One region of the Flavonifractor sp. An4 genome, then DNA from elsewhere that is predicted to be linked to it. Evidence: a T-box and tRNA genes for the amino acid it is inferred to sense, from the RefSeq annotation. Region 1 holds a T-box; the other holds one or more tRNA genes.
The links. A T-box is a leader RNA that pairs with one kind of tRNA and senses whether it is charged. The one in region 1 lies ahead of B5F94_RS14910 (glycine--tRNA ligase), so its partner is inferred to be a tRNA-Gly.
Positions count from the first base shown of each region.

Region 1 (4,608 bases):
GCCCCTCCGGCGCGGACAGCGTGATGGGGGGCAGCTGAGCGGCCCGGGCGGACAGGGCCTCCAGGGACAGGGCCAGGCCGGGCAGGATCATGCCGCCCCGGAAGAGGCCGCCCTTGTCCACCACCGACAGGGTGGTGGCGGTGCCCATGTCAAAGACGGCCACCGGGGGGGTATACCGGGCCAGAGCGGCCACGCAGTCCACCACCCGGTCCATGCCCAGGTTGGCGGTGTCGTACCCGCTGAGATCCAGACCGGTGTGGGTGGTTTTATCCACCACCAGGACAGGCTTTCCGGTGATGGCGTTCAGCCCCTCCCCTACCGGGCCGGTAAGGGCGGGCACTACCGAGGAGAGAACGGCCCCTTTGGCCTTTACTCCCTCCAGCAGCTCTTTGAGGGCGGCGGCCCAGTCCAGAGCGGGGTCACTGGGCAGCTTTTTTATAAAGGCCACCTGCTCCCCCCGCAGGCCGGCGATGGCAACGGTGGTGTTGCCAATGTCAACGGTGAGCAGCATCTCAGGCGGGTTGAACGGCAGCGGGAGCTTTCTCCAGCTTGAGAGCCCGCACCATGGGCACGCACACCGCGGGGGTGATGACGGCGGCCACAATGGCCTCAGGCACGCCGTTGGCGGCCACAATGCCCAGGATGAAGCCCAGCACCGCGTCGGCGGGGATGCCCTGGGCGGCGGCATAGGCCTCGGTGAAGATGACGCCGATGGAGCCCATGACCAGGGCGGTGTTGGTGAGCGCGCCCACAATACCGGCGATCACCATGCCAACCGTCTGGATACCGGCGTTGGACTTGCGGAAGAGGGTCTTAATGAGGGTGTACACCAGCCAGGGGGTGACGCCCACCAGGATACGGGGCACAAAGCAGATGAACAGGGCCCAGGGGCTGCCCCGGTCCAGGCCGGGCACGGGAATGAAGGGGGAAAACACAAAGGAGGAAAGACCGGGTACCAGCGTATTTTTGATCATGCTGGACAGACCGAACATTCCTCCCAGGAACGCGCCCTTCTTGGGCCCCAGCAGAATGGAACCGATGATGACCGGCACATGGAGAATGGTGGCCTTGATCACAGGCAGGTCGATAAGACCCAGGGGTGTAAAGGTGAGCAAAAAGATGATGCCGGTAAACATAGCCAGAATGGCCATACCCTGCACCTGCTTGCTCCGCTGAGACCGGGTGAGCGCTTTTTTCATATTCAATTACCTCCAGCTGCCGTTCCTCTTAAGAGGATACAGCGCATATTTTGGGTGACTGACCACCGATGGGCTGGGACCTGCCGTCTCCTGAGAGTACAGCGGTCCCCGACGGGGACAGCCGGAGCTATTATAGCGGTTTTATCCCCAAAATGCAATGGGAATGTGGAAAACTTACTTTGTGTCTGCTATAATTGAGGGACACATCACGGCGGCGGAAGGCCGTCCCTACAGATCATAAGGAGCTTCTTGCTATGCAGTTAAAAGGAAAAACCGTGCTGCTGGGGGTCACCGGCGGCATCGCCTGCTACAAATCCGCCAACCTGGCCTCCGCCCTGGTGAAGCAGGGGGCCAACGTCCAGGTGCTCATGACCAAAAATGCCACCGAGTTCATCGGTCCCCACACCTTTGAGTCCCTCACCGGCAACCGGGTGAGCGTGGACACCTTCGACCGCAACTATCAGTTCCAGGTGGAGCACATCGCTCTGGCCGACCAGGCCGATCTGGTGCTGGTGGCTCCCGCCACCGCCAACGTGCTGGCCAAGCTGGCCCACGGCCTGGCCGACGATATGCTCACCACCACTATTCTGGCCTGCAACTGCCCCAAGATTGCCGCCCCCGCCATGAACACCAAAATGTACGAGAACCCCGTCACCCAGGACAACCTGGACATTTTGAGAAAATACGGCTGGGAGATCGTGGAGCCCGCCAGCGGCCGTCTGGCCTGCGGGGCCGTGGGCAAGGGCAAAATGCCCGAGCCGGAGGATCTGCTGGAGACCGTCCTCCACGCCCTGAGCCACGAGAAGGATATGTCCGGCCTGAAGGTGCTGGTCACCGCCGGTCCCACCCGGGAGGCTCTGGACCCGGTGCGCTATCTCACCAACCACTCCACCGGCAAGATGGGCTACGCCATCGCCAAAGCCGCCGCCGCCCGGGGGGCCTCTGTTACCCTGGTGTCCGGGCCGGTGAACCTGAAAAAGCCCCCCTACATGGAGGTGGTGGACATTGTGTCCGCCCAGGATATGTTTGACGCGGTGACCAGCCGTGCCCCCGACCAGGATATCATCATCAAGGCTGCCGCCGTGGCCGACTACCGCCCCGCCACCGTGGCGGAGGACAAGATCAAAAAGAGCGGCAATGATTCCGACCTCTCCCTCCCCCTCTGCCGCACCGGCGACATTCTGGCCTGGCTGGGGGAACACCGGGCGCCCGGGCAGTTTCTGTGCGGCTTCTCCATGGAGACCCGTGACATGGTGGAGAACTCCAGAAAGAAGCTGGAGAAAAAGCACATCGACCTCATCGCCGCCAACAACCTGAAGCAGGCGGGTGCAGGCTTCGGGGTGGACACCAACGTGCTCACCCTCATCGCCGCCGACGGGGCCAAGGAACTGCCCCTCATGAGCAAGGAGGAGGCCGCCCACGCCCTGCTGGACGAAATTATGGAACGCCGGTGAGGATTCCCCCTTTTCTCCTTGACGGTAGGGGGAAAAAATGATAGAATAGCCCGCGATAAGGCAGTGATCGGGAAGAGTACCCCCATGTTTCCGCACCAGAGAGGAGCCGGACGGTGCAAGGCTTCGGCGGAGGTGGAGGGAAGGCGCCCGTGAGCCGCGGGGAGGCAATGCCCCGCCGGTCCCCCGCCGTTACCGGGAACGAAGAGCGTACCAGCCAGGTACGAATTCAGGTGGAACCACGGACATTTTGTTCGCCCTGAGCCGAAAAACGGCTCAGGGCGTTTTTTATGCTCTGAGCCAAGCATGAGCTTCCCCCCTGTGGGGGGAAGCTGGCAGCCGTAGGCTGACTGATGAGGGGTTCCCTCTATCCCGCGCCCCCTCATCCGGCCCTGCGGGCCACCTTCCCCCCTGAGGGGGGAAGGTAACCACAAACAAAAGGAGTTTGATTGTACCATGAAAAACACCGAAAAGACCATGGAGCAGATCGTCACCCTGTGTAAGGGCCGGGGCTTCATCTTCTCCGGCTCCGAGATCTACGGCGGCCTGGCCAACACCTGGGACTACGGCCCTCTGGGTGTGGAGCTGAAGAACAACGTCAAGAAGGCCTGGTGGAAGAAGTTCGTCCAGGAGAACCCCTATAACGTGGGTCTGGACGCCGCCATTCTCATGAACCCCCAGACCTGGGTGGCCTCCGGCCATCTGGGCGGCTTCTCCGATCCTCTGATGGACTGTAAGGAGTGTAAGGAGCGTTTCCGCGCCGACAAGCTCATCGAGGACTGGTGCGCTGAGAACAACGTGGAGCTGCCCAAGCCCATCGACGCCTTCTCCCAGGAGGAGATGAAGAACTTCATCGAGGAGCACAACATCCCCTGCCCCACCTGCGGCAAGCACAACTTCACCGACATCCGTCAGTTCAACCTGATGTTCAAGACCTTCCAGGGCGTCACCGAGGACGCCAAGAACACCGTGTACCTGCGGCCTGAGACCGCCCAGGGTATTTTTGTCAACTTCCAGAACATCCAGCGCACCACCCGCAAGAAGCTGCCCTTCGGCGTGTGCCAGGTGGGCAAGTCCTTCCGCAACGAGATCACCCCCGGCAACTTCACCTTCCGTACCCGTGAGTTCGAGCAGATGGAGCTGGAGTTCTTCTGCAAGCCGGGCACCGACATGGAGTGGTTCCAGTACTGGCGCTCCTTCTGCAAGGAGTGGCTGCTGAGCCTGGGTATGCAGGAGGAGAACCTGCGGCTGCGTGACCACAGCCCCGAAGAGCTGTGCTTCTACTCCAAGGGCACCACCGACTTCGAGTTCCTCTTCCCCTTCGGCTGGGGCGAGCTGTGGGGCGTGGCCGACCGTACCGACTACGACCTGACCCAGCACCAGAACGTCTCCGGCAAGGATATGACCTACTTCGACCAGGAGACCGGCGAGCACTATATCCCCTACGTGGTGGAGCCCTCCCTGGGCGCCGACCGTGTGACCCTGGCCTTCCTGGTGGATGCCTTCGATCAGGAAGTGGTTGGCCAGGACAAGAAGGGCAACGACGACATCCGCACCGTGCTGCGCCTCCACCCCGCTCTGGCCCCCTTCAAGTGTGCCGTGCTGCCCCTGAGCAAGAAGGAAGTGCTGGCCGGCCCCGCCCAGCAGCTGCGTGATGAGCTGGCCAAGGACTTCATGGTGGACTACGACGACGCCGGCTCCATCGGCAAGCGCTATCGCCGCCAGGACGAGATCGGCACCCCCTTCTGCATCACCCTGGACTTCCAGACCGTGGGCGACGAGAACACCCCCGCCGACAACTGCGTCACCATCCGTGAGCGCGACTCCATGGAGCAGGTGCGCATTCCCATGGACCAGGTCAGGGCTTATATTGCCGAGCGCGTGAAGTTCTAATTTCCATCAATGAACACATCCACCAGCGAAGCTGGTGGTTGTCACTATGCGGGCATAGCCCTCTG
Region 1 is NZ_NFIL01000059.1:63-4,670, reverse strand. It holds gene B5F94_RS14925 (type III pantothenate kinase) at 1-511, opposite strand, end outside; gene B5F94_RS14920 (ECF transporter S component) at 513-1,199, opposite strand; gene coaBC (bifunctional phosphopantothenoylcysteine decarboxylase/phosphopantothenate--cysteine ligase CoaBC) at 1,454-2,653, shown strand; T-box leader at 2,708-2,915, shown strand; gene B5F94_RS14910 (glycine--tRNA ligase) at 3,107-4,543, shown strand.

Region 2 (4,545 bases), on a different contig from region 1:
TGTACGGCATTGTGTCCCTCTATATCACCACCAAGGTGATGGACACCGTTCTGTACGGCCTGGACAGCTCCAAGGTGGCCTATATCATCAGCGACTCCTACCGGGAGATCGCCGACGCCATCATCGCCATGGACCGGGGAGCAACCCTCCTCCACGGCGAGGGAGTCTACTCCGGCAATGAGAAAAAGGTACTGATGGTGGCCTTCAAGCAGAAGGAGATCGTGCCCCTGAAGGAGAAGGTCAACGAGATTGATCCCCACTCCTTCCTCATTGTGTGCGACGCCCACGACGTACTGGGCGAGGGCTTCCGCACCTACAGCAAGGACGACATTTGATCCCAGCCCACAGAGAAAGGAAGGGTTTCCATGACGGATTTCACCAAGGTAAAAGCCAACCTGGAGAAGCGGGGCTACGCCGTGTCCTGCTTTGCCACGGCGGCGGAGGCCGCCGGCTATCTGGACGGCAAGCTGGACGGCAAGACCATCGGCATCGGCGGTTCGGTGACCGTCCGGGAGATGGGCCTTCTGGACCGGCTCAAGACCCACAACACCGTGGTCTCCCACTGGGAGGGCAGCCGCAAGGAGGATGCCGCCTTCACCCAGGTCTACCTGTGCTCGGTGAACGGCCTGGCGGAGACCGGCGAGATGGTGAACATCGACGGGGTGGGCAACCGCATTGCCTCCACCGTGTTCGGCCATGAGGAACTCTATCTGGTGGTGGGCCGCAACAAACTGGCCCCCGATTACGACGGCGCGGTATGGCGGGCCCGCAACGTGGCCTCCCCCAAAAACGCCATCCGCCTCCAGCGTAAGACCCCCTGCGCCGTCAAGGGGGACAAGTGCTACGACTGCAACAGCCCCGAGCGGCTGTGCCGGGGCATGACGGTGCTGTGGCAGGCATCCAACGGCATCGGACGTACCGAGGTGGTACTGATTGACGAGGACCTGGGCTTTTGAGGAAAGAAAGGGGGCGGGGCCTGTGAAAAAGTGCATACCGGCCCTGGCCCTGAGCCTGGCCCTGCTGCTGGGCGGGTGCTCCCTGTCGGGGCAGGCCTATACGGTGGTGGAGCCCCACGCCGAGCATCCTGTTCTGGGGGAAAATGAGTCTACCATCAAGGCCAGCACCTATTCCGAGCTGGTCAACGGCATACTGTTTTTTGTCTCCCAGGGGGTAGAAGAGGGCGTTATCCAGATCACCGACTATAACGGCGACGTGGAGGCCGACCTGAACCGGGCCTGCCTGGAGGTAGCCAAGGACGACCCCCTGGGGGCCTATGCGGTGGACTTCATCAAGAACGACTATACCACCATCATCACCACCTATGAGGCCACCATCACCATCTCTTACCGCCGTTCCCCCGAGCAGGTGGGCAGCCTGGTGAACATCACCGGTACCAGCGCCATCCGGGAGGAGGCGGTCCAGGCCCTGTCGGCCTTCAAGACCGAGCTGGCCCTGCGGGTGGGCTACTTCACCGGGGACGCCGCCGCGGTGGAGGAGCAGGTGCGGCAGGCCTACTACGACACCCCCGCCGCCGCGCTGGGGATGCCGGAGTGCTCGGTGGAGCTCTATCCCAAAACCGACGCCGGCACCCAGCGCATTGTGGAGATCCTGCTGGACTACCCGGAGGAGCCCACAGCCCTCCAGCGGAAGCGCCAGCAGCTCCAGGAGCAGTCGGCGGCCATCCTCACCCCCATCCAGCACCAGATCGCCAGCCGGCGGCTGGACCTGCTGATGGGGACGCTGCCCAACGTGGTGAAGGTGGACCTGGAGACCGGCGGTGCCACCGCCTGGGACGCGCTGGTGGGTCAGGGGGCCAATGATGAGGGACTGGCCTTAGCCTTCCAGCTGCTGTGCGACGGCCTGGGGCTGAAGGGTCAGATCATAGAGGGTACCCTGCAGGGTCAGCCCCACTTCTTCAACCAGGTGGACCGCAACGGACAGACCGTGTGGGTGGATCTGAGCCGCAGCACCGGCAAGACCTGGACGGCGGCCCAAATGGCTGAAATGGGCTATCAGTGGACAGACCAGGAGGCCTGAAAAGAAAAAATAAAAAAATCGAAAAATTCCCTTGACATTGGAAGCACGGATTGCTATAATAACATCCGTCGCTTGCAGGTGTAGCTCATCTGGTAGAGCGCCACCTTGCCAAGGTGGAGGTAGCGAGTTCGAGCCTCGTCACCTGCTCCAGAAAAAGAAAGAGACAGGACATATGTCCTGTCTCTTTCTTTTTCTGGATTCCGTGAGAATTTGAAATGCTCGGCGGAAATGAATTCCGCCTGCGCCGAGGTTTTGGCCCAAAGGCCAAAACGCTCGAACGGCGCAAAAGCGCCGCCGACCCGAAGGGCCGGTTTTGTGGATTCCATAACCACAACAAAAACGCAGGACATCCAAAGGATGTCCTGCGTTCTGTTTTTGATTACCCCAGGAAGAACCGGACCGCCACCGCCGCCACGGCGGTAAGCATCCCTGCCGACGCGATGAGATCGGCGGCCAGGGCCAGGTCCAGCCGGCGGCGGGGCCGGGCCTCCTCCTCCGGCGCGGGAATCTCCTCCGGGATCTCTTCTGCCGCAGACTCCCCTTCCAGGGCCCGGCGGCAGGCCTCAAAGTCCAGCACCTTTCCCTCCAGGCGGGCAGGCTTCCGCCGGGGCAGCACGGTATAGCACACCGTCTCCTGACCCACGCAGGCCTTTTGGTCCGACTCGTTTGCGTATCCTGTAATCCGTCTGGCGTCCAGATTCAGATAAATGGTCTCCATACCGTTTCCCTCCTGTTGTTCCGGCGTTTGATCCCAGTATACGGGATAAGGTGTCCTATAAAACGTACTTTTTAAGGACCCTTGTACTTTTCTGACGGCGCAGAGCGGCAAAAAGTTCCCGACGCAGGATTAGAACTTTTGTTCGTGCCCAGTATACAACATACGTTCGATTTTTGCAAGCACTTTTTTTGAGGGGAAATAGGAAACCGCCAGGTTCAGAAAAAGGGGTTATTTTCCTTGCAACCGGGCAAAAGATTTGATATACTGGCAAAGATCATGACATTGGGAAAGGATGACCCCGCTGTGGAGTATCAAAACGTTACCTTGATCGGAATGCCCGGCTCGGGCAAGAGCACCGTGGGGGTGCTGCTGGCCAAGACCCTGGGCTATCGCTTTGTGGATGCCGATCTGCTCATCCAGCAGCGGGAGGGCGCCCTGCTCCAGGACATCCTGGACCAGCGGGGTGTGGAGGCCTTTTTGGATGTGGAGGAGGCTGTCATCCGGGATCTGGACTGCACCCGCACCGTCATTGCCCCCGGCGGCAGCGCAATTTGCCGGGAGGAGGCTGCCCGCCACCTGAAGGAGCTGGGGCTGGTGGTGTATCTCCATGTGCCTCTGGAGGAGCTGGAGCGGCGCATCCGCAACATCACCACCCGGGGCATTGCCATGTCCCCCGGCCAGACCCTGGCCGACGTGTACGCCGCCCGGGAGCCTCTGTACCGCAAATACGCCGACCTGACGGTGGATGTGACGGGGGGAAACACCCTGGAGCAGACGGTGGCGGCAGTGGTGGCCCGGCTGGGCTGACCGCCCCTTGTATTTTTTTGAAATAATGATATACTATATTCCAGTAAACTATCATGTACGAAATGCCCGCCGGCTGGCCGGCGGGCTTCGTCGTGTTTTTTCTGCCTCCGCGCGGCAGTCTTATTTTTTGTGCCCCCGGCGCGGAAGGGGCATTTCTGAGGAAAGGAACGAACCGCATGACATTCCAGGAACTCGGCCTGAAAGCGCCCATCCTGAAGGCGCTGGCCGAACAGGGGTATGAACGCCCCTCCCCCATTCAGGAAAAAGCCATTCCCCCCGCTCTGGCAGGCCGGGACGTGCTGGGCTGCGCCCAGACCGGCACCGGCAAGACCTGCGCCTTTGCTGCCCCCATCCTCCAGCGGCTCAGCGACCGCAAGGGCAAGGGCATCCGGGCCCTCATCCTCACCCCCACCCGGGAGCTGGCCCTCCAGATCCAGGAGAACATTGTGGCCTACAGCCGCCACCTGCCCATCCGCTCCGCCGTCATCTTCGGCGGCGTGGGCCAGAACCCCCAGGTGGAGCAGCTGAAAAAGGGCGTGGACATCCTGGTGGCCACCCCCGGCCGCCTGGGCGACCTGTACAACCAGAAGTTTGTGGACCTGTCCAAGCTGGAGGTCTTTGTGCTGGACGAGGCCGACCGGATGCTGGACATGGGCTTCATCCACGATGTCCGCCGCATTCTGGGCTGGCTGCCCAAGAAGAAGCAGACCCTCTTCTTCTCCGCCACCATGCCCCCGGAGGTCCAGGGACTGGTGGACTCCCTGCTGGTGAATCCGGTAAAGGTGGCGGTGGACCCGGTGTCCTCCCCGGTGGAGGTCATCGACCAGAAGCTCTACTATGTGGACCGGGGCAACAAGACCAAGCTGCTGGCCTCCCTGATCCTGGAGCCCGACGTGAAGAATGCCCTGGTGTTCACCCGCACCAAGCACGGCGCCAACAAGGTGGCCGGGGATCTGGTGAAGGCTGGCATCGCTGCCGCCGCC
Region 2 is NZ_NFIL01000044.1:1,132-5,676, reverse strand. It holds gene B5F94_RS13800 (YitT family protein) at 1-335, shown strand, start outside; gene B5F94_RS13795 (lactate utilization protein) at 366-956, shown strand; gene B5F94_RS13790 (hypothetical protein) at 979-2,037, shown strand; tRNA gene B5F94_RS13785 (tRNA-Gly) at 2,112-2,187, shown strand; gene B5F94_RS13780 (hypothetical protein) at 2,417-2,755, opposite strand; gene B5F94_RS13775 (shikimate kinase) at 3,089-3,562, shown strand; gene B5F94_RS13770 (DEAD/DEAH box helicase) at 3,739-4,545, shown strand, end outside.
Region 2: it has a tRNA-Gly gene. The T-box ahead of B5F94_RS14910 (glycine--tRNA ligase) is inferred to sense a tRNA for this amino acid. The anticodon was not compared.